DNA from 4 places in the Planifilum fulgidum genome. Region 3 is predicted to be linked to each of the others. Evidence: riboswitches for the same ligand, from Rfam matches in the RefSeq annotation. Region 3 holds a riboswitch; each other region holds the start of a gene.
What was found. Region 3 has a riboswitch for S-adenosylmethionine ahead of metX (homoserine O-acetyltransferase MetX). Riboswitches for the same ligand answer to the same signal wherever they lie in the genome.
Positions count from the first base shown of each region.

Region 1: it holds a riboswitch for S-adenosylmethionine, as region 3 does, so the genes downstream of both, BM063_RS05130 (nitrite/sulfite reductase) here and metX (homoserine O-acetyltransferase MetX) in region 3, are expected to answer to the same signal.
Region 2: it holds a riboswitch for S-adenosylmethionine, as region 3 does, so the genes downstream of both, metH (methionine synthase) here and metX (homoserine O-acetyltransferase MetX) in region 3, are expected to answer to the same signal.
Region 4: it holds a riboswitch for S-adenosylmethionine, as region 3 does, so the genes downstream of both, BM063_RS05195 (methionine ABC transporter ATP-binding protein) here and metX (homoserine O-acetyltransferase MetX) in region 3, are expected to answer to the same signal.

Region 1 covers NZ_FOOK01000006.1:73,561-79,520, forward strand. The annotation lists gene sat (sulfate adenylyltransferase) at 1-443, opposite strand, end outside; gene BM063_RS05120 (phosphoadenylyl-sulfate reductase) at 440-1,174, opposite strand; gene BM063_RS05125 (DUF3906 family protein) at 1,231-1,458, opposite strand; gene BM063_RS05130 (nitrite/sulfite reductase) at 1,471-3,096, opposite strand; SAM riboswitch class I at 3,162-3,284, opposite strand; gene BM063_RS05135 (glycine betaine ABC transporter substrate-binding protein) at 5,109-5,960, shown strand, end outside.
Region 2 covers NZ_FOOK01000019.1:9,090-15,049, reverse strand. The annotation lists gene metH (methionine synthase) at 1-2,562, opposite strand, end outside; SAM riboswitch class I at 2,632-2,742, opposite strand; gene BM063_RS10980 (VOC family protein) at 2,893-3,312, opposite strand; gene BM063_RS10975 (AIM24 family protein) at 3,384-4,100, opposite strand; gene BM063_RS10965 (dicarboxylate/amino acid:cation symporter) at 4,794-5,960, shown strand, end outside.
Region 3 covers NZ_FOOK01000007.1:98,869-104,828, forward strand. The annotation lists gene BM063_RS05970 (ABC transporter ATP-binding protein) at 1-808, shown strand, start outside; SAM riboswitch class I at 936-1,079, shown strand; gene metX (homoserine O-acetyltransferase MetX) at 1,165-2,280, shown strand; gene BM063_RS05980 (succinate dehydrogenase cytochrome b558 subunit) at 2,458-3,105, shown strand; gene sdhA (succinate dehydrogenase flavoprotein subunit) at 3,121-4,881, shown strand; gene sdhB (succinate dehydrogenase iron-sulfur subunit) at 4,878-5,627, shown strand; gene BM063_RS05995 (DUF1002 domain-containing protein) at 5,830-5,960, opposite strand, start outside.
Region 4 covers NZ_FOOK01000006.1:86,815-92,774, forward strand. The annotation lists gene BM063_RS05185 (ABC transporter ATP-binding protein) at 1-672, shown strand, start outside; gene BM063_RS05190 (ABC transporter permease) at 669-1,439, shown strand; SAM riboswitch class I at 1,592-1,704, shown strand; gene BM063_RS05195 (methionine ABC transporter ATP-binding protein) at 1,778-2,758, shown strand; gene BM063_RS05200 (methionine ABC transporter permease) at 2,751-3,407, shown strand; gene BM063_RS05205 (MetQ/NlpA family ABC transporter substrate-binding protein) at 3,453-4,247, shown strand; gene BM063_RS05215 (APC family permease) at 4,457-5,960, opposite strand, start outside.

The DNA of each region.
Region 1 (5,960 bases), on a different contig from region 3:
CGGTACAGGCGGGCCACGCCGGGATGCTTCTCATCTTCGGTGCGGAACACTTCCCGCGCCTCTTTGCGCCGATCGATCCGGTAAAGGCTCTCCACTTCCATCACCGCGCAGATCCGCCCGTCCTCCCCCCAAAGCGCCACCGGTTTTCCCTCCCGGATCTGGTCCGCCCGATCCTCCGGCACCGGAAGAGTGATGGGCAGCGGCCAGACCGTTCCGTTCGCCAGGCGCATCCGGTCCCGGACCGAAAGATAATCCTCCTCCCCCAAAAATCCGGTGAGGGGGGAAAACACCCCGGTAGCGATGCACTCCAAATCGGAAAGGGTGACCGGCGAAATCTGCCAGCCGGGGAGTTCCTTCGCCCGCCTCAGCCATTCCTCCCGTTCCCCTTCGGCGGCAATCCGGCTGACCAGGGTGCCGCCGTGAGGAGTGATGGTTCCCGTCATTGCGATTCCCCTTTCCGGTTCGGGTGCAGGCCGCACTCGGTTTTATCAAACCCCGCCCAACGGCCCGCCCGAAAATCCTGGCCGGGTTTGACGGGGATGGTGCAAGGCTGGCACCCGATGCTGGGATACTGGCGGTCGTGCAGCGGATTGTAGGGCACGTTCCGCTCCCGGATATAGGACCATACCTGCTCGTGGGTCCAATAGGCCAAGGGATTCAATTTGACCAGGCCGAAGGCCTCATCCCACTCCACCACTTCCGCATGGGCGCGGGTGGGGGATTGTTCCCGGCGGATGCCGGTAATCCAAGCCTGGTAACCGACCAGCATCTTCTTGAGGGGTTCCACCTTGCGCAGCCGGCAGCAGAGGTTGGGATCCCGCTCCCACAGCCGGTCCCCCCACTTTTCCGCCTGCTGCTCCAGCGTCAAATCCGGAGTAACGCGGATAAACTTCTTTCCGTACCGCCGGGTCAGCCGGTCCCGGGTCTGGTACGTCTCCGGAAAATGGAGGTCCGTGTCCAGGTAGAAAATGTCCACCTCCGGATCGATTCTCTGCAGCATATCGACGAGGGCCACATCCTCCGCCCCGAAACTGCACGCCAGGGTGATCTTCCGGGAGCCGAACTTTTTTACCCCCCAGGCGAGGATCTCCGAGGGATGGGCATCCCTCAAATCCTTCGCCGCCCTTTGAATCTCCTTCCGCTCCACCTGGATTTTTTCGGATGATTCATTCATTCTTTGATCCCTCCCATTCATTCCATATTCGTCACCCTCCCCTTTGGTTCGCTCGTTCACAACGCAGCGGTCTCCACGACGAAGCCCTTTCCTTTTCCGGCGGAGCGCTTCTCCTCGATAACCATTTCGGTCACCGGAGGCGCGGCGATAAAGTGGCGCTCCAGCTCCCTCTCCGCCGCCGCGAACGCCCCTTCATCGCTGGCGGCGAGCAGGATGACATAAACGGTCCCTTTCCCCCGTATTTCCGCGGACACCTTATAGAGATAGATCCCTTCCCGGCTCATCGGCGCCACCCCTCAAGACGCCGCAGTCCGGCTCAGGATTTCGTCGAAGCGCCTCTGCAGGGCGTCGATTCCCACCCGCCTCACAAAGCGCCAAAAGGGCTCCTCCGGCTCGCGGTGCTCCTTGTAGAAGAGAATCAGTTCCTTCAACACCGGGGCCACCCGGTCCGCCGGAACCCTTCCCTTGAGAGGGGTGTTGAAGGTCGCCCCTTTCCCCAGATGGCCGCCGACGGAGACGGTGTACGCCTCGATCATCCCGTCGGACGTCTTCATCTTCCCTCCCATCAGGCCGATGTCGGCGATCTGCTGCTGTCCGCAGGAATTGGGGCACCCGTTGATGTGCAGGCGGATGGGGATGTCCAGCTCCACCTGTTCGTCCAGGTATTCAACCACCCGGCGCATCAGTGCCTTCGTCTCCGTCAGGGCCAGGTTGCAGAACTGGATTCCGGTGCAGGAGACCGCATGGCCGACGAAGGGCTTGGGATAAGGCGAAAGCCGCTGGAGAAGGGGTTCCGCCAGCAGATCATCCAGCCTCTCCTCCGGCACGTCGGGGATGATCAGGTTCTGGGTGTTGACGGTCCGCAGCGAACCGGAACCGTATTCATCCACCAGATCGGCCAGCCGGAAAAACTCCTCCGCGGAGGTCCGGCCCATCGGCACATTGAGTCCCACGTAGAAGTAACCTTTCTGTTTCTGGGGATGCACTCCGGTGAAATACCCCGCATTCCACCCGATAAGCCGGTCCTTCCCCCGGGACGGATAGGGACCGATGTAGGTTTCGAGCACCTCCAGGAACTTCTCCGCCCCCCAGTCCGCCACGAGGAATTTGAGTCGCGACCGGTGCCGCTTTTTCCGGTATCCGTAATCCCGGAACAGCCGGGTCACGCCCACGGCCACCTCCACCACCTGCTCCGGCAGAACAAACATGTCCAGTTGCTTCGCCATGTGCGGACGGGAGGAGAGGCCTCCCCCCACCCAGACGTGGAAGCCGACCGCCTCTTTTCCGTCGATCTCCTTGACCGCCGGCGTGAAGGCGAGGTCGTGGATCTGGGCGTTCGTCGCGTTGTAGACGTTGGACGAGACGGAAATTTTGTACTTCCGGGGCAAATTGGAAAACTCCCGGTTGAGAAGGAAAGTTCTCTCCAATTCCTCGACGATCGGACGGGTGTCGATCAGCTCGTGGGGGTCGATGCCGGCCAACGGATTGCCCACGATATTTCGGGGGCAGTCCCCGCAGGCCTCGTAGGGATGAAGCTCCACTTCCTCCAGCCGGCGGAACATGTCCGGAATGTGCTCGATGCGCAGCCAGTGGTACTGGACCGACTGGCGGGTCGTGACATCGATCAGCCCCCGCCCGTAGTCCCGGGCCAGTTCCGCCAGCACCCGCACCTGCCGGGAATTCAACAGTCCGGACGGAATGCGGACCCGCATCATGAAATGTCCGTCCTTGGGACGCTGCTGATAGATGCCCGCCCATTTCAGGCGGACGAAATCCTCCTCAGGAATCGACTCATAGCCCGACTTCGCCCACCGGTAAATATCCTGGATCACGTCCAGGCCGTCCTTTTTCAGCTTCAGCCGCTCCACCTCATTCAGTTCCGCCGCATGCTCCTCCCATTTCCACTTCCGCCGCTCGGCCATGGCTCACTCCCCCTTTGAAATGAAAAATCCCTTTCCCTGAAAAGAGGAAAGGGAATGGTTTTCCCTCCTCATCTTCAGGGACCCTAGTGCCCCACCGGAATTGGCACCGTGTCCCGCCTCCGAAGCGAGAGGCGAAACGGGTTGCCGAGGCTTCATCGGGCCGGTCCCTCCGCCTCTCTGGATGAGGAATAGGACGGAATATGCATAGGAATGTTTAAAATCTAACCTTCTTAATGAGTTATAAAATCCAATAAATAAGGTTAATTAACTATGTTTTAATCACAGGATATCCCGAGTTCTCTAACATGTCAACAGAAAAATGCAAAAACCACCTCTCAACCCTGGACGGTTTCCAGGGATGAAGGGGCGTGAGCCTGCCCGGCCCGCGAAAACAGGGGTGGTGCGGTGAACGGCCGGATGAGACGGCGTTTATGAAACCGTCAGAATAAGAAAAATCCGTACGCCTCCCGGCGGCGGGTGCGGATGCGGTCAGCGAAATCAAAAAAGCGCAGGCCATGAGGAGGTTGCTGAAAACGGCATAGAATCAGGAACAAGTTGAAGTGAAGGACGGGGGATGCTGTCGTGTCGGGAGGATCGGCTTTGGGCCGAAGTTTCCACATCGACCCGGCGGTTTCCAGCCGAGCAAAATGCGGGGATCGGCTATTTTTGAAAGTGATGCCGCATGCGTTTCCGCAAGAGGAAAATACAGGGGACCCCTGTTTTCCCGCTGCGTCATTTGCCGGAACGGATTCCGGAATGGATAGACCACGGGTGAAGAGCGGGTGATCGCTCTTCCCATAGGTTCCGCCCTATCCGTGACGGACAGGCTGCTCGGAGAAGAGATTCAAAGCATCCTCTTGGCACGGGTGGAAGATTTGGAAGAAAATCGGGAAGTCCGGCTTCCGGATATGGGTGGGGGCGGTCCCGTCGAGGCGTTTTGAAGCTTCCGGACAGCGGATGAAACGATTGAATCTTGGAATGCCTTGAACAGGTTCCGGAGATGGCTGCGGCGGCTTCCCGCGCTGTGTTCCCGTCTGCCGCATGCGACGGAGGCTTTCTTTGTCCGGATTACCGAATGAATCGGGAAATCTCCGCCGTCTCTTGGTATCCATGGGAAATCGAAACCATCCAGTTCGAAGAACTTCCGGCCGGGCTCCAGCCCTGGACATGGCAGCAGCTCATCGCCCCGGCGGGATGAAGCCGCCAAGGTTTGAAGTGCTCACCGACCTGAAGCGGATGTGGAACGTGCCCGCCTGGAAAAAGTGGAGGATGGTTTGCATGCGAAAGCGGACCGGAGTGCAGGGCGCTTGCAGAAGGGGCAAAGGAGATTTTCGCGCCCGGAACGGGCTGTTCCCCGAAAGTCGCCATACATCCCCACTGCCAAATGCTGCGACCTCCGGGGAAGCAGTGCCGATGAGACTGGCGGACGCAAATTGCGGAAAATCGGAGGTGATCCGGAGTCGCTTTTCCCGGTTTTTGCGGGATTTGTCATATCTTCGCTTTACGCATATCCGGAACTTCAGGGGACGGGGGAAAGGAACGTCCCTTTTCCTCCTTCAGGGCGAATCCCTGTGCGGTGAGCTCCGACCGCCCTCTCCCCCGGACCTTTCACCCAAACAGAAGCCGGCCCCGTTCGATTCAAAGAACCATTTTCCGGGGAGGAAGTCTCTTCGTCATTGCCCGCCGCAACCCGCCGCCGATTGCCTTCGAATGCCCTCTCCGCCCCATCGGCTTGGAATAGCCGCTTGACCCGGGAAAATCGGTCGTCTGGTCCTGTCGATTCCACGCTCCTTGGTCATCCACCGGTTCAGGGCAACATCCCCTTTTTGAAGAGAAACGCCCGCAAATGATACAATTTGGGTGAGGGCTTTCAGCGCCGTTCCTCAGGATCGCCTTACGGAAACCCCGCAGCCGCCAGCGGATCCGATGCCATGCAACCGGGATGGGAAGGGGATACAGAAGTGCGCGTTTATTTCCGAATATTCTAAATAAAGGAGTGTCCTCAATCCTTCATGAGTGAAGCAAAACAGTTTGCCATCTTTGCGGTCATCGCCGCCCTCGTGTTGGGATTTGATCTGTGGGGCGGAATGGAAGGCGAGCAGGCGGAAGAAAAAGGGCAGATCAAAATCGTCCACAACAACTATGTGGAAAACATCGCCGTCTCCCATCTTTGGAAACAGATCCTGGAGGAAAAAGGGTACCGCGTGGAACTGGTGCAGACGGAGAAAGCACCCCTCTGGGCGGGTCTGGCCGGGGGAAGCGCCGACATGGCGGTCGAAGTGTGGTTGCCCCATACCGACAAGGCCTATTACGAAAAATACAAAGACCGGGTGGAGCTCCATCAACCCTGGTATGAAGGAACGGCCCTTGGGTTGGTGGTGCCGGAATATGTGGAGGAAGTGGAGACGATCGCCGACCTGAACAAGCACAAGGAGCTGTTCCGGCGCGGGGATCAGCCGGCCATCGTCGGCATCGATTCGGGGGCCAGCCTGATGATGCTGACGGAGAAGGCGATCCAAACCTATTCGCTGGACTATGAGCTGATCGAGAGTTCCGAGCCGGTCATGCTGAGCGAATTGGACAAAGCCTACAAGAAAAAGGAACCGGTGGTGGTCACCCTGTGGAACCCCCACTGGGTGTTCAACAAGTACAAACTGAAATACCTGAAGGATCCGGAGAAGGTGTACGGCGAACCCGACACGATCTACTACGTGACCCGAAAAGGCTTTAAACAGGAGCATCCGGAAGTGATCCAGTGGATGGATCGGTGGGAAATGGACGATAACACCCTCGGCGAGCTGATGAAAAACATGGAGGATACGGGACAACCCCGAACAGGCCGTCCGGCAGTGGTTGGAAAAACA
Region 2 (5,960 bases), on a different contig from region 3:
CCGCCTCCTCCCGAGCTCGCCCGCCAGCTTTAGCCGCTCCTCGCCGTCCATCAACCGGTTGGCAAGCTCCAAGCCCTCCATCGCGTCCTTGGCGTAGAGGACGATCCCGGAATATTCCGGGGCGATTTTCGTCTCCGTGAACTTGCGGGTGAGGGCGGCCCCGCCAACCAGGATGGGAACCTCGATGCCCGCCGCCTTCAGATCCTGGGCCGTCACCACCATCTGCTGGGCCGACTTGACCAGGAGTCCGGAGAGGCCGATGGCGTCCGGTTTCTCCCGGCGGCAGGCCTCGATCAACTGCTCCGGAGCCACCTTGATCCCGAGATTGACCACCTCGTAACCGTTGTTGGACAAGATGATGTCCACGAGATTTTTTCCGATGTCGTGGACATCCCCCTTCACCGTGGCCAGGAGAATCTTTCCCCTCGAATGGGTGTCCGCCTTTTCCATGTGGGGTTCCAGGAAGGATACGGCCGCCTTCATCACCTCGGCGCTCTGCAGCACCTCGGCGACGATCAATTGGTTGTCGTTGAAGAGGCGGCCCACCTCGTCCATCCCCTTCATCAACGGCCCGTTGATGATCTCCAGGGGATCGTACCGGCCCAGCGCCTCCTTCAGATCATCGAACAGCCCGTCCTTGGAACCCTCCACCACATACCGGGCCAACCGCTCCTCCAGGGGAAGGCGGTGCGCCGGCTCCGCCTTCTCCTCTTTCTTCCGCCGGTAGAATTGGGTGAATTCGCCTAATACCGCCTCGTAGTTTTCCCGGGTTGTCCCGAAAAGGAGCCTCTCGGCGAGCCGCACTTCCTCCGGGGGGATCGACGCGTAGCGCTTCAGCCTCTCCGTATTGACGATGGCATAATCCAACCCCGCCTTCGTGGCGTGGTAGAGAAAGACGGCGTTCAGCACCTCCCGGCCCGCGGGAGGCAAGCCGAAGGAAACGTTGGAAATGCCCAGGATGGTGGCGGAGCGGGGAAAAGCTTCTTTGATCAGCCGGATGGCCTCCACCGTCTCCCGGGCGGAGCCGATGTAGGCTTCGTCACCGGTTCCCACCGGAAACACCAAAGGATCGAAGATGATGTCCTCGGGCGCCACCTTGTATTTCTCCGTCAACAATTCGTAAGAACGGCGGGCCACCGCCAGTTTCCGCTCCCGATCGACGGCCATCCCCCCTTCGTCGATCGTCCCGACGACCACCGCCGCCCCATACCGGCGCAGGAGGGGAACCACCGCGGCGAAGCGCTCTTCCCCCTCTTCCAAATTGATCGAATTGATGATCGCCTTCCCCTGGGAATGGGTGAGGGCCCGTTCCACCACCGCCGGATCCGTGGAATCGATCATCAGGGGGACTTTCACCCTTTTCACCGCATGTTCGAGAAACCGTTCCATGTCTTCCAGCTCGTCCCGGTCCGGATCGGCCAGGCAGACGTCGATGATCTGGGCGCCGCCCTTCACCTGCCGGCGGGCGATCTCCGCCGCCTCCTCATACCGGCCGGCGGCGATCAGCTCCCGAAATTGGCGCGATCCGATCACGTTGGTCCGTTCGCCGACGAGGAGGGGGCGGCTCTTCTCCTCCAGGAAGACCGCCTCCACCCCCGAAACCCCCGGCGGATGGGATGAAACCGGCCGCCTGGGCCTCTTCCCCCGCAGGGCCTCCGCCAGGGCGCGGATGTGCCCCGGCGTCGTCCCGCAGCAGCCCCCGGCGATGTTGAGCCAACCGGCATCGGCGAAAGCGGCCATCTTCGCCGCCAGCGACGAAGGCGTCTCGTGATACCGCCCCTCTTCGTCCGGCAAACCCGCGTTGGGGTAACAACTGACCGCGCACCGGGCCAGCCCGGACAGGGTCCGGAGATGATCCCGCATGAACTCCGGACCGGTGGCGCAATTGAGGCCGACGGCCACCGGCCGCAAGTGCTCCACCGACAGATAAAAGGCTTCGATGTTTTGACCGGCCAGCATCGTTCCCATCGGTTCGATCGTCCCGGAAATGAGGAGGGGCACCTCCTTCCCCAATTCCTCGAAGGCCCGGCGAATCCCGATGCCCCCCGCCTTCACGTTGAGGGTGTCCTGGGCCGTCTCCAAAAGCAGCGCGTCCACGCCTCCCAGAAGCAATCCCCGGGCCTGCTCCCGGTAAGCGTCGACCAGCTGTTCAAAGGTGACGCCGCCGGTCAGGGAAAGGGTCTTGGTCGTCGGCCCCATCGCGCCCAGGACGAAGCGGGGCTGCTCCGGCGTCGACCACCGGCGGGCGGCATCCACCGCCAGCCGGGCCGCCCTCCGGTTGATCTCCTCCGCCCGCTCCCCGAGTCCGTACTCCTCCAGCACAATCCGCGTCGCCCCGAAGGTGTTGGTTTCGATCAGATCCGCCCCGGCCTCCAGGTAAGCCTCGTGAATCCTTCGGATCAGGTCCGGCCGGGTCAAATTGAGCGCCTCGTTGCATCCCTCCAGCGCCTCCCCGCCGAAATCGCCGGCGGAAAGTCCCGCCTGCTGGAGCATCGTGCCCATCGCGCCGTCCAGGATCAGGATTTTCTCCTCCATGCGTCGAACCAAGGGGTGCTTCTCCATCGGCCATCATCCTTTGCAAAAAAATAACCTTCCATCTCTGACGGATGAAAGGTTGGGCGAAGGTCCACACTCTCATCTCCCAGAGATAGACTCTCTGCAGGAATTGGCACCACATCGGAATCCCTTCCGATAGGTTGCCGGGCTTCATCGGGCCAGTCCCTCCGCCTCTCTCGATAAGAGCGCTCTCAAATATGAAGTTGTCCGTTCTCCCGAAGCGGGGCGCTTTCCTTCCCGCAGCTGTTTCTGTTCATGATAATCAATCGGGCCCGGGACTGTCAATACGCTGTCAAAATCGACGGGGCGGTTGTGGCAGGCGCCCTCACCCGGTTCTTATCCGCTCACCTCCTCCTGGAAAAGCATGATGAGGTTGCCGCAGGTGTCATCGATGACGGCTTGGTACCCCCCTTCGGTTTTGACGGGTTCCACGGCGAAGGTGACCCCCCGTTTCTTCAGCCGCTCGCACTCCTTCTGCAGATTCTCCACATAAAACACGGTGCAAGGGATTCCCGCCTCGTAGAGAGTTCTCTGGAACACCGCGGCGGCGGGCCGGCCGTTGATTTGGACGGCGGGATTCCAGTTCGGTTCCAGCAGCAATTCGAGATCGTCGGGCCCTTCGGGTGAAACCACCGTCAGCCACCGGGCCCCTCCCGCCGGAAGGTCCCGTTTCTTCACAAAGCCCAAAACCTCCGTGTAAAACCGAAGGGCCTTCTCCTGGTCGTCCACAAAAACGCTGGTCACTTTGATTCTCATCCATGATCCTCCCTTGCCGGGTTTGGCTCCACAGCCCCTTTCCATTATTCCCCCGTTCCGGCCGGCCGTTTTCACCGAACGTCCTTGGTGGGGGCGACCCACACCTCGCCGGTACCGGAAAAGTGATAAGTGAGGGAATCCTTTTCCTTGCCGGTCACACTGAGCTGGACGGCCCCCCGCCGCAGAAAGGCATAGGCGCCTTCCAGCTGCATTTTTTCCCCGGCCATGGGCAGGCACATGATCTCCTGCGGAGAAACGGGCAACCGGAGCACACAGGCGCCGGTGCCGGACAGTTTCACCTGCAGGAGTTCTTTCTCCTCTTTTTCGTCCGAAGCGGGAAGCTTGATCCGGACGGGGCTGACGCCGACCGTCGTGTCACAGGCGACAAACACGTCTTCGTCGACGACAATCTCCTCCCGCTCCAACCAGAGAAGCTGATAGTGATGATAGGACGGTTTCAGATAGATTTCGCCCTCCCCGCTGTAGACGGGAAGCATGAGGGGCTGCTTCACCAGCGATTCATTCGCCAAGATTCCGGTCATCGCCTTCCGCAGGATTTCGGAGGCGGTCCCTCCTTCCCCCGGTTTGGTCTTCACGGCGAGGTTTCCCTTGAAAAACTGGAGCGCCCCCTCCGCAGACCGGGCCTCCCCTTCATTCAGAACAATCCGAATTTGACGCAAAGGGGTCCCGCTTTTCTTCACTTCCTTGTACTCGAGGATCTCAAATCGGCTTCCCTCGATTCCCTCCATGAGATCGACGACAGCGAACAACCGGTCGTTGGAATACACGCTGTACAACGCTCTCAGTCCCCTTCCCCTGCACTGCTCCCCTCATCCACCTCCATTTTACCGGATGGACGGCGCCAAGACGACAAGCCGCGGCGCTTTTTTGCCGGATTTGAGAGGCGGAGGGCCATCAAACGTTTCCGCGCGGAAAGGATAAAAAAGGCCCCTTTCCGCCGGGCGGGCGCCGGAACCGGCGCTTGCCGAAAAGATGGCCGCCCGCCGCTTGCAAAAGGAGGCACGCCCCTAACGAAGGGGAGACACGCCTTCCGGGGCTCCCATCCAACCGCATCCCGGCGCATTCCCATCGCTCCCCCGCCACCCTGCCAATTACGGGTTGCTCGGTCGGCCGCACCCGGCCCGGCCGGATCGGCTTTGGGATGGCCTTCATCGGAATCTCCGGGATTTTCGCCTTCTCCCGCTTCATCCCGCCGGCCTGTCCCGCACCGGCGCGGAAAAAGCAGGGAAGCAAATCTCCGCCGGTCTGGTCATCCCGTCTCCCTTGCGGCACCGGAGGCCCGGAAGGCCCGACCCTGGCGGGAGATTCCCGACCGATCTTCCGGCCATCCTGTTCGGTTTCATCTTCCGCTTCCCGGACGAACGCCCTCCCGGGATGGGCTGTAAAAAACGGGATGAAACAAACGCGGTGCGCGGGCCGTTCTTCGGGTATGATTGAATGCGAAGGAGGAATCATCCGCGATGGCTTTCCTGCGTGCTTATCGATTTCCCCTCATCCTGCTGGCCGCCATCGCTCTGGGCAGCGTGATCGGCTTCGTCCTGGGGCCCAAATCGGCGGTGCTGAAACCCCTGGGGGATATTTTTCTGAACCTCATGTTCGTGATCGTGGTGCCTCTGGTGTTCGTCACCATCAGCAGTTCGATCGCCAACATGTCCAGCCTGAAGCGGCTGGGCAAAATCGTGGGCTGGATGCTCCTCATTTTTGTTGTCACCGGCGTCGTCTCTTCCCTGTTGATGCTGGGAGCCGTGAAAATGTTCAACCCGGCGGAGGGAGTGAACATCGCGCTGGAGGAGCCGGAAGAGCAGGCGGAGATCACCCTGGGCGAACAGCTGGTCCAGACGGTGACGGCTCCCGACTTCCGGGATCTCTTGTCCAAGGAACGAATGCTGGCGCTGATCCTGATGGCCGCCCTCTTCGGGATCGCAGTCAGTCAGGCGGGAGAAAAGGGGGAGATGGTGGCCCGGGGCTTGTCTGCCCTGTCCGAGGTGTTGATCAAGCTGGTGGGGATCATTCTGTGGTACGCCCCCATCGGCCTGGGCGCCTATTTCGCCGCGCTGGTGGGGGAATTCGGCCCGCAGCTGGTCGGTTCCTACGCCCGGGCGGTCGCCGTCTACTATCCGGTGGCCCTCTTGTATTTCATCGTTTTCTTCACCCTTTACGCCTTCCTGGCCGGAGGAGGAAAGGGCGTCCGCCGCTTCTGGAGCGTAATCCCCTCTCCGGCGGTGACGGCGCTGGCCACCGGCAGCAGCGTGGCCACCATCCCCGCCAACCTGACCGCCGCGGCCAAGCTGGGCATCAAAAAGGATGTAAGGGACGTGGTGATTCCGCTGGGTGCCACCATCCACATGGACGGCTCCTGCATCAGCGCCATCCTGAAAATCTCTTTTCTGTTCGGCCTGTTCAACATCCCCTTTGAGGGGATCGACACCTATTTAACCGCCATCCTGATCGCCGTCCTCAGCGGGGTCGTGATGTCCGGGGTGACCGGCGGCGGCTTCATCGGCGAAATGCTGATCGTCACCATGTACGGGTTCCCGGTCGAGGCCCTGCCCATCCTGGCCGTCATCGGAACCCTGGTCGATCCGCCGGCCACCATGGTCAACGCCTCCGGCGACACCGTGGCCAGC
Region 3 (5,960 bases):
CTTCGACGGAAAGGATCTGCTGACCCTGTCGGAAAAGGAGATGTTCGGCATTCGCGGTTCGGAGATCGGCATGATCTTCCAGGATCCGATGACCTCCCTCAACCCGACGATGACCGTGGGCAGGCAGATCATGGAAGGATTGATCTGGCACCAGGGGATCGACAAGCGGGCGGCCCGGGAACGGGCGATTGAGATGCTCCGCCTGGTGGGGATTCCGACGCCCGAAAAACGGGTGGATCAGTATCCCCACGAGTTCAGCGGGGGAATGCGGCAGCGGGCGATGATCGCCATAGCCATGGCCTGCAATCCGAAAATCCTCATCGCCGATGAACCCACCACCGCCCTGGATGTGACCATCCAGGCGCAGATCATGGAACTGATGAAGGAGCTGCAGGAGAAGACGGGAACGGCGATCATCCTGATCACCCACGATCTGGGCGTGGTGGCCGAAACCGCCCACAAGGTGGCCGTCATGTACGGCGGGAAAGTGGTGGAGTACGGAACGGTGGAGGAAATTTTCTACCGTCCCCGCCATCCCTACACCTGGGGATTGCTCAACTCCATGCCCCGGCTGGACATGGAGCGGGACACGGAGCTGCAGTCGATCCCGGGTTCGCCGCCGGACCTGTTCAAGCCCCCGCAGGGGTGCCCCTTCGCCGACCGCTGCCCTCATGCGATGAACATCTGCCATGAAATGATGCCGGAGAAGACCGAAGCGTCTTCCAGCCACGGCGTGTACTGCTGGCTGGAGCATCCTCAGGCTCCCCGCGTGGACCGGGGTCTGCGGGTGAACATCTCGGCCAAGTAGGTTCTGCGCTTAAGGGGACGGGAAAGGGGGGAGGAATCCCCCCCCCCCGGCCGTCCCCTTATCATCTGCCGCGGGTTGACACACCCTTTCAGATTGTCGTATCATAACAGAAAATTCAATAGGCGTCTTCTTATCGAGAGAGGCGGAGGGACTGGCCCGATGAAGCCCGGCAACCACCCCGCTCCCGTGCAGGGAACGGCCGGACCGAACGATCCGGACGAGGGGAAAGGTGCCAATTCCTGCAGGACCCTCGGGTCCTGAGAGATGAGAAGAGGCGGAACGGAATCCAACCCACTTAGTGGGTCCCGCGCCCTCTTCTGATCGAAGAGGGCGCTTGTTTTTCCGGAAGGGGGAGGATGGATGTGGCGACGACCGTCAACTGCCCGCAAAAGCTGACGGTTCCGATCGGTCCGTTGGATTTGGAATGCGGCCGCCGCCTTAAGCAGGTGGAGATCGCCGTGGAGACCGCCGGGACCCTGAGCGATTCCAGGGACAACGTAATCCTGGTGTGTCATGCGCTGACCGGTGATGCCCACGCCGTGGGGGATGCGGAACATCCCGGCTGGTGGGACGGATTGATCGGACCGGGCGGATATATCGATACCAACCGCTATTTTGTGATCACGACCAACGTTCTGGGCGGATGCGCCGGAAGCACGGGTCCTTCGTCGATCGATCCGGGGACGGGTCGTCCCTACGGGACCTCTTTTCCCGTGGTGACGATTCGTGATATGGTTCGCGCCCAGCGGCGCTGCCTGGAAAAAATGGGCATCTCCAAAATAACGGCGGTGATCGGCGGTTCGATGGGCGGGATGCAGGTGTTGGAATGGGGGATCATGTACCCCGAAGCGGTGGAGCGGATGATCCCGATCGCCACCTCCGTTGCCCTCTCTCCGATGGGAATTGCCTACAACGACATCGGCCGCCAAGCGATTTTGGCGGATCCCGAATGGAAGGGCGGAAATTATTATCCCGGGCCCGGCCCCCGAAGGGGTTTGGCCATCGCCCGGATGATGGGAATGATCACCTACCGGACCGAAACCCTTTTTGAGAAGCGGTTCAGCCGCCGGATCCAGGACGACGGACCCATCACCCGGCTGGATTCGATGTTCCAGGTGGAAAGCTACCTGCGTTATCAGGGGGAGAAGCTGGTCCGCCGCTTCGACGCGAACAGCTATCTCTATCTCCTGAAAGCGATGGATCTGCATGACATCGGCCGGGGACGCGGAGGGGTGGAGCGGGCGCTGTCCCGGATTCAGTCCGACGTGCTGGTGATCGGCATCCGGGAAGACATTCTGTTTCCGATCCGGGAACAGCGAAAAATCCATGCCCTGCTTCAGCGGCTGGGGAAAAGGTCCCGGTTGGAGGAAATTCAATCCCACTACGGCCATGACGCTTTCTTGGTCGAATTTGACCTGGTGGGGCCGCCCATTCGCCGTTTCCTGGGGGAAGGGAGGATGAGGTCTTCTTGACGCTCCCACACTGTGGGAGTACAATAGGGATGTATTAATTCATTATGTGAAACCCCTTTCCAAAAAGCGGTGAATCATTTTGATGAGGAATTTTATCTCTTTGCTGCCGTTTGTGCAGCTTTTTTGGAAAGCAGGGTAACATAAGGAGAAGCACTCAGGTTTATGGGGGGCCTGGCAATGAATCACTCCAGTTTTTTCAACCGTCGGCTGCACTCGCTGTTGGGTGTCATACCGGTGGGCTTTTTTTTGCTCGAGCATCTGTTGACGAACTATTACGCCACCCGGGGAGCTGACGCTTACCGCGAGCAGGTGGAGTGGCTGTGGGACATTCCCTTCCTGCTCTTTTTGGAGATCTTCTTCATTTTCCTTCCGCTTCTGTACCACGGGGTGTACGGATTGTATATCGCCTTCCAGGCGAAGAACAACGTGACCAATTTCGGTTATTTCCGAAACTTGATGTTCATGCTGCAGCGGGTGACCGGGGTGATCACCTTCATCTTTGTCGGTTGGCACGTCTGGGAAACCCGGATTTACGTCGCCCTGAACGACTTGAGCGCCCATGAAGTGGGATTGAGGATGAACGAAATTTTGTCCAACAATCTCACCTTCGCCCTGTATGTGATCGGAGTCATCGCCGCGGTTTTCCACTTCAGCAACGGCATGTGGTCCTTCCTGGTCAGCTGGGGCATCACCGTGGGACCCCGCGCCCAAGCCGTTTCCACCTGGGTGTGGGCCGTCGTTTTCGTCGTCGTGTCCTACATCGGCGTTCGGGCCCTGTTTGCCTTTGTTGACCCAGAATTCGTGACCCAGTCGGCACAGTTCTAAAAGGGGGCACTGCCAATGAATGAAAAGGTCATCGTTGTCGGCGGCGGCTTGGCCGGTCTGATGTCCACGATCAAACTGGCGGAAGCGGGCGCCGACGTGCAATTGTTCTCGATCGTTCCCGTGAAGCGTTCCCACTCCGTCTGTGCGCAGGGTGGAATCAACGGTGCGGTCAACACCAAGGGGGAAGGAGATTCTCCCTGGGAGCACTTTGACGACACCATTTACGGAGGGGACTTTTTGGCCAACCAACCGCCCGTCAAGGCGATGTGTGAAGCGGCGCCGGGCATCATTTACCTGATGGACCGGATGGGAGTCCCCTTCAACCGGACGCCGGAAGGGCTTATTGACTTCCGCCGGTTCGGCGGAACCAAGCACCATCGGACCGCTTATGCCGGCGCGACGACGGGCCAACAGTTGCTGTACGCCCTGGATGAGCAGGTGCGTCGCTACGAGGTGGCCGGTCGCGTCACCAAGTTTGAGCATTGGGAGTTTTTGTCCGCCGTGTTGGATGATGAAGGCCGTTGCCGGGGAATCGTCGCCCAGGATTTGCGCAGCGGGGAAATCCGCGCCTTCCCGGCGGACGCGGTGATTCTGGCCACCGGCGGTCCGGGAATCATCTTCGGCAAGTCGACCAACTCGATGATCAACACCGGTTCCGCTGCCAGCGCCGTTTATCAGCAGGGAGCCATTTACGCCAACGGGGAGTTTATCCAGGTTCACCCGACGGCCATCCCCGGGGATGACAAGCTCCGCCTGATGTCGGAGTCGGCCCGCGGGGAAGGGGGACGGGTTTGGACCTACAAGGACGGAAAGCCGTGGTATTTCCTGGAGGAGTGGTATCCCGCCTACGGGAACCTGGTGCCGCGGGACATCGCCACCCGGGCGATCTTCAAGGTGTGCGTCGACATGAAACTGGGGATCAACGGGGAGAACATGGTCTATTTGGACCTTTCCCACAAGGATCCCAAGGAGCTGGACGTCAAACTGGGCGGGATCATCGAGATTTATGAGAAATTCATGGGAGAAGATCCGCGGAAGGTTCCGATGAAGATCTTCCCGGCGGTGCACTATTCGATGGGCGGCCTGTGGGTGGACTACAACCACATGACCAATATTCCCGGCCTGTTTGCCGCGGGAGAATGCGATTATCAATACCACGGGGCCAACCGTCTCGGCGCCAACTCCCTTCTCTCCTGCATCTACGGAGGGATGGTGGCCGGTCCCAGCGCGATCAGATACGTCCGCGGACTGGAAAAGTCGGCGGAGGATCTGCCTTCCACCCTGTTTGAGCAATACCGCAAAAAGGAAGAGGAAAAATACGAACAAATCCTCAAGATGGACGGAAATGAAAACGCCTATCAGCTGCACAAGGAATTGGGCGAGTGGATGACTGACAATGTGACGGTGGTCCGCTACAATGACCGGCTGTTGAAGACGGACGAAAAGATTCAGGAATTGATGGAGCGGTACAAGCGGATCAGCATGATCGACACCAGCCGGTGGAGCAACCAGGCCGCCTCGTTCACCCGTCAGCTGTGGAACATGCTGCAGTTGGCCCGGGTGATCACCCTGGGGGCCTATCACCGCAACGAAAGCCGCGGCGCCCACTACAAGCCGGAATATCCGGAGCGGAATGACGAAGAGTGGCTCAAGACCACCAAGGCGAAATACACCCCCGACGGTCCGGAGTTTGATTACGAGCCCGTGGACGTTTCCCTGATCAAACCGCGCCCGCGCCGGTACGACGTGGCGAAAGAGGAGGCGGCGAAACAATGAGCGAACAGACGGTGCATCTCATCATCACCCGCCAGGACGGACCGAATGAAAAGCCGTATACGGAAGAGTTCAAGCTGCCGTACCGGAAAAACATGAATGTCATTTCGGCGCTGATGGAGATCCAGCGGAACCCGGTCAACGCCAAGGGGGAAAAAACCACCCCGGTGGTGTGGGAGTCCAACTGCCTGGAAGAGGTGTGCGGCGCCTGTTCGATGGTGATCAACGGAAAGCCGCGTCAGGCCTGCACCGCCCTGATCGACCACCTGGAGCAGCCCATCCGGCTGGAACCGATGCGAACCTTCCCCGTGATCCGGGACCTGATCGTGGATCGCAGCCGGATGTTTGACGCGCTGAAGCGGGTCAAGGCCTGGATCCCCATCGACGGCACCTACGATTTGGGGCCGGGTCCGCGCATGCCGGAGACGGAGCGCCAGATGCGCTACGAGCTGTCCAAGTGCATGACCTGCGGGGTCTGCCTGGAAGCGTGCCCCAATGTGAATTCCCGTTCCAATTTCATGGGTCCCTTTGTGATCAGCCAAGTCCGGCTGTTCAACTCCCATCCGACCGGAGCCATGAACAAGGACGAGCGTCTGGAAGCCCTCTTGGGCGAAGGCGGACTGCAGGAATGCGGAAATTCGCAGAACTGCGTGCAGGTCTGTCCGAAGGGGATTCCGCTGACCACGTCGATCGCCGCGATGAACCGGGAGGCCACCAGGTTTCTCTTCCGCAAATGGTTGTCCAACTGACCGATCCCCCCTTCACGGGGGGTTTTTTGTTCACAAATCCGGCCGGATGCAGCCCAAATATAATGGAGGCGGTTTTTCCGCCTCCCTGATTTGGCGTCTCTATTCGCTCCGCCGGGCGGGGGATGCCCGGCGGAAATCGTTTTTTCGTTCGCAGCAAGGGGAGGCGGGTTTGATCCCGCCTCCCCCGCGACAGATCAGGGCATCAGGCGCTTTCCGAAGAGAAGATTTGTTTCAGCGCATCCAGCAGGCTGGCGAGCCAGTCCAGGAGGGTTTCCAGAAACCCTTTCGTCTCATCGGAGTTGAGGATTTCATCCAGGTTGTCCCGCAGCTTTT
Region 4 (5,960 bases), on a different contig from region 3:
GAAAATCCGGAGTTTTACCCGTTCCTGACGGGATACAAGAATTTGCTCCACTTTGCCCGGATGGTTCCGGGGGTGGGCGAAAAGCGGATCCGGGAAGTCATTTCCCTGGTGAAACTGGAGGAGGCCATCCACGATCCGGTCAAAACCTATTCTCTGGGGATGCGCCAGCGCCTGGGGGTGGCCCAGGCGATTCTGCACCGTCCCGCCCTGCTCATCCTGGACGAGCCCACCAACGGGCTGGATCCCGCGGGCATTCGCGAACTGCGGGATTATCTGCGCCGTCTGGCCGAGAAGGAACGGACGGCGGTGGTCGTGTCCAGCCATTTGCTTTCGGAGATGCAGCTGATGTGCGACCGGGTGGCCATCCTCCGGGGTGGAAAACTGATCGAAGTCCGGCGGATGAGCGAAATTCTCCGGCGGGATTCCGAGGAACTCCGAACCCGCTTCGAGGTGGATCGGACGGATCCGGTCCCGTCGGTACTGCTTCAACTGGGCTTAAACCGCGAGTGGAAAGAATGCCCCGGCGGTTTTGAGATAAGGCTGCGGCGGGAGGAAACCGCGGAGCTGAACCGGCGGTTGATCGAGGCCGGCGTTCGGGTGTACGCCATCCGACGGCTGGAACAGTCGCTGGAAGAACGATTCCTGGAATTGACGGAAGGGGATGCGCCGTGATCCTGGGAAGGCTGATCCGAAACGAACAGATGAAAATCATGGACCGGACGCGGACCCTGGTCATGTGGGCGCTGCTGATCCTGGCGGTCTGCCTGTTGGCGATCGGTCAGCGATTGATCTTGGTCTCCGGCGCCCCGGTGGACATGTGGGAATTCGCCGAGGGTTGCACCCACCTGCTGTTCATCGTCCAATTGTTCACCCTGGTCGTCGCGGGAGATATCATCTCCAGCGAGTTCTCCTGGGGAACGGCGAAATTGCTGCTCATCCGTCCCGTGAGCCGGACCCGCATCCTGCTGTCCAAATTTGCGGCGGTCGTCACCTTCCTTTTGGCCTGCATGGCCGTCCTCCTGCTGGCTTCGCTGCTGTTCGGAGCGGTCTTCTTCCGCTGGACGGGATTGGGTGACGCCCTGGAAGCCCTGAAACAACTATTTGCGCGCTACGGACTGTATGGGGTGGAAGTCCTCGTGACCGCCTCCCTCGCCTTCATGCTGTCCGCCGCATCCCGCAGCAGCACCCTGTCCGTCGGGCTGTCCATTTTTCTCTTTTTTTCCGGTGGATTTCTATCGGAATTATTGAAAATATGGGGAATCAGCTGGGGAAAATACCTGCTGTTTGCCAATCTGGATCTTTCGCCCTATTTCTACGGCCACTCCCCGCCTTTTCCGGGCATGTCCCTCGCTCACTCCCTGCTGGTGCTCGTCATCCATTTTGCGCTGTTTCACCTGATCGCCTGGTGGTCCTTTGCCAAACGGGATGTCCTGACCTGAGGCAGCCGGTCGCATTAAAACTTTTCCGATAAGATTTGTCGGCCCATCCAATCAAAACAGTTTGTATATTTTGGAATAACGCGGCGCTGTTGACACGCCGAGGGCGCCGTAGTAGGATGTTTCATGACAATTTCATACGGTGATTCCGCGCGCTCTTATCCAGAGAGGTGGAGGGACTGGCCCGATGAAACCCGGCAACCGTCCGCGGCCATACGCGGAAATGGTGCCAATTCCTGCAGAGCCCAACGGTTCTGGCAGATGAGAGAGGCGATTTTAGATATAAGATCCCTTTCTGCTCTGGCAGGAAGGGATTTTTTCGTCAACGGGTGGTGAAATCGATGATCGTACTGGATCATGTGAGCAAAGTGTACCGCTCTCCGAAGGACGGAGACGTGGTTGCCCTCAAGGATATTCATCTGGAAATCAAACGCGGGGAGATCTTCGGCATCGTCGGCCACAGCGGCGCCGGAAAGAGCACGCTCCTGCGCCTGCTCAACGGCCTGGAGAAGCCTACGTCGGGCCGGGTGACGGTGGACGGAATCCCCATCTCCGAAAGCAGCGAGCGCCAGCTGAGGGAAGCGCGAAAGAAAATCGGCATGATCTTTCAGCACTTCCACCTGCTCTGGTCGCGCACCGTCTGGGAAAACGTGGCCTTCCCCCTGGAGCTGGCCGGAAAGCCGAAACGGGAGATCCGGGAAAAGGTGGACACCCTGCTGGAACGGGTGGGGCTCACCCACCGGGCCAACGCTTATCCCGCTCAACTGTCCGGCGGACAGAAACAGCGGGTCGGGATCGCCCGGGCCTTGGCCAACGATCCGACCGTGCTGCTTTGCGATGAAGCGACGTCGGCCCTGGACCCCGAAACCACCGCTTCCATCCTGGAGCTGCTCAAGGAGATCCACCGGGACACCGGCATCACCATGGTGGTCATCACCCACGAAATGAGCGTCGTCAAACGGCTCTGCCAGCGCATGGCCGTCATGGAAGACGGAAAGATCGTGGAGCAGGGCGAAGTGGAGGCCCTGTTCCGCGAGCCGAAGCACCCGGTGACCCGGCAATTTGTGGAATCCCTGATCGCCGAAAAAGAAAACGCCGAACGGCACACCGCCTTGATCCGGATTCCTTCGCGCAAGCTGGACCTTTTGTGGGGCCTTCTGGCGGAACGGGTCAAGCGGGGCGTGACCGCCACCATCCTGCCCGATGCCGCGGAAAGCGGAGACCATGTGACGCTGCGGATCGGCGGGCCGAAGGACGCGGTCCAAGAAGCGGTAGCAGCCCTGAAGCAGGATGAACACCGCGAGGTGATCCCCCATGTTTGATCAACTGGACACCCAATTGTTGTGGCAGGCAACCGGGGAAACGATATACATGGTGGCCATCTCCACCTTCTTCTCGGCCCTGATCGGCATCCCCCTGGGCGTGCTGCTGGTCATCACCGACAAGGGCCATCTTTGGGAAAATGTGGCGCTTCAGCGCCTTTTGGGCGTGGTTGTCAACCTGTTCCGGGCGGTTCCCTTCATCGTGCTGGTTCTCTTCCTCTTTCCCCTGTCCAAACTGCTGGTGGGAACCACCCTCGGGCCGACGGCGGCCACGATTCCCCTGATCGCAGGGGCCGCCCCCTTTTATGCGCGCATGGTGGAAACCGCCATCCGGGAAATCGACCGGGGCGTGATCGAAGCGGCCTTGGCCATGGGGGCCACCCGGATGCAGATCGTCCGAAAGGTGCTGTTGCCGGAGGCCAAGCCGGCGATCATCTCCGGCCTGACCGTCACCTGCGTCTCCCTGATCAGCTTTTCGGCGATGGCGGGGATCGTGGGCGGCGGCGGCCTGGGCGACGCCGCATACCGCTTCGGCTTCCAGTCCTTCAACGACCAGATGCTGTACGCCTGCGGCCTGTTGCTCGTCCTCTTCGTGCAGCTGGTGCAGTGGGGCGGCGACCGGCTGGCGCGACGCGTCGACAAACGATAAACCCGATCCGTCAACCGACTTATCCGGAAAAGGAGGCATCGAATCATGAAAAAATGGTGGCTCGGACTGCTCTCGCTCGCTCTGCTGCTGGCAACGGCCGCATGCGGCGGAGGCAGCCAGGAAAAAACGACGCTCCACGTGGGGGCCACGCAGGTGCCCCATGCCGAAATCCTGAACCACATCAAACCGACGCTGGAAAAAGAGGGCATCCAGCTGGAGGTGCGCGTCTTCCAGGATTACGTTCTGCCCAATAAAGCGGTGGAAGAAGGGGAACTGGACGCCAACTACTTCCAGCACATCCCCTGGATGGAATCCACCAACAAGGAACAGGGATGGCACCTGGTCAAGGTGACGGGCGTGCACATCGAACCGATGGGAGCCTACTCCAAAAAATACAAATCCAAAGAGGAGATCCCCGACGGCGCGACGGTCGCCCTCCCCAACGCCACCAGTGAAATGACCCGGGTCCTGCTGTTGCTGGATCAGCAAGGGCTGATTAAACTGGACAACCGCGAAGGGGACAAAACCCTCAAAAACATCCGGTCCAACCCGAAAAAGCTGAAATTCAAGGCGCTGGAACCGGCCATCCTGCCGAGGGTCCTGGATCAGGTGGACGTGGCGGTCATCAACACCAACTACGCCCTTCAGGCCAAGCTGAATCCGCTGAAGGATTCCCTGTTCATCGAGGACAAGAATTCCCCCTATGTGAACGTGTTGGCCGTCAAGAAAGGCAATGAAAAGGATCCGGCCATCCAAAAGCTGGCCGAAGCTCTCACCTCTCCGGAAGTGAAAAAGTTCATTGAGGAAAAATACGACGGCGCCGTCGTTCCGGCCTTCTGAATGAAAACCCCCGCGCACAAGGCGCGGGGGTTATTGATTACAAGCCACCGACAAAATGGATGAGGGGGCGATTTTTCGTCCCGGCGCCCGCAAAAGCAGGAACCGCCCGGCAACCCCCCCGATGCCCATGCCGAAATCTGTTTCCACCCTGCGCACGAGGCGCAGGGTTTTCAGCACTGGACCCGGGACGGCTTTTCCTGAAAAGCCGATCACAGCGACGCGATCCACGCCTTCCGCACCTTCTCCTCCCGGTCCTCCCGGACGGAACCGGCGCGCCGGGCGCTCCGGATCCCCCAGAAGTAGAAGGCCAGAGCACAGGCGGCAATCAACAGCATGTCCACACCGTAGGGAATCAGGTTGTACCCGCCGAATCGCTCGCTGCCCAGACAGGAAACCAGGACGATGAAGGCGAGGTATCCGATCAGCCACAATCCGGCTTTCAACCGGGGGATGAAATCGGTCCAGCCCTCCTTTGCCTGGTAATAGAGGTAGATCGGCAGGCCCAGCACCATGATCAAAACCACTTTGCCCGTCAGCGGCCAGGTCGCCCAATAAAGGATCAAGGAGGCCAGGATGAACGCCACCGGGGCGATCACGCCCATCCCCTTCACCCGGATCGGACGGTTCGCCACGTCCCTTTGGCGCAGCACCATGACGGCAACGGGCCCCGTTGCGTAGGAAATGAGCGTGGCGACGGAAATCACCTCCGCCAGGGATCCCCATCCGCGGAACAAAAAGAGGAAAACGAAGGCAACCGCCAAATTGAGCCACAGGGCCGCCCGCGGAACCCCGTATTTCGGGTGAATCGACCCGAATATTTTGGGCATATAACCGTTCTCCTTCATGCCGTAAACCATCCGCGCCGTGGTGGCGGTGTTGGTGATGCCCGCCCCGGACGGTGAAACAAAGGCGTCGGCAAAGAGAAGCAGGGCCAGCCAATTGAGATTGAGGGCGATCGCCAGGTCGGCAAAGGGCGAGTTAAAGTGGATGCCTCCCCAGCCCTTGGCGGCCTGTTCCGGGGAAACGGCCCCGATAAAGGCAACTTGCAGCAGGATGTAGATCCCGCCGGCCATCAGGATCGACCCGACCACCGCGATCGGGATCGAGCGGCTCGGGTTTTTCGCTTCCCCCGCCAGATTGACCGGACTTTGGAAACCGTTGAAGGCGAACACCACGCCCGAGGTGGCCACCGCCGTGAGCACTCCGGACCAGCCATGGGGGGCAAAGCCGCCGTGGTCCGTAAAGTTTTCGGCGTGGAAGCCGGCGGCGATCAACCCCGCCACGGTGAGAAGGGGAACGGCCAGTTTGAACACGGTGATGGCGCTGTTCGCCGCCGCAAACAGGCGAACGGTCCAGAAATTCAGCAGAAAGTAAACGATGATCAACGCCCCGGCCAAGAGGAGTCCCGCCGGGGACAGTTCCTGCCCGTCGTACAGGCGCCCGGCCCATTCCCAGGGCCACGAGCTCATATATTGGACGGAAGCCACCGCTTCCACGGGGATGACCGATACGATCGCGATCCAGTTGGCCCATCCGGAGAGAAATCCGACGAAGGGGCCGTGCGAATGCTGGGCGTACCGCACCATTCCCCCCGTCTGGGGAAACATCGTTCCCAGCTCGGCATAGGTCAGCCCGATGAATACCGTGGCGATCATTCCCAAAACCCACGCGATGACGGCGGCCGGCCCGGCGACGGATGCCGCTTTCCAGGCA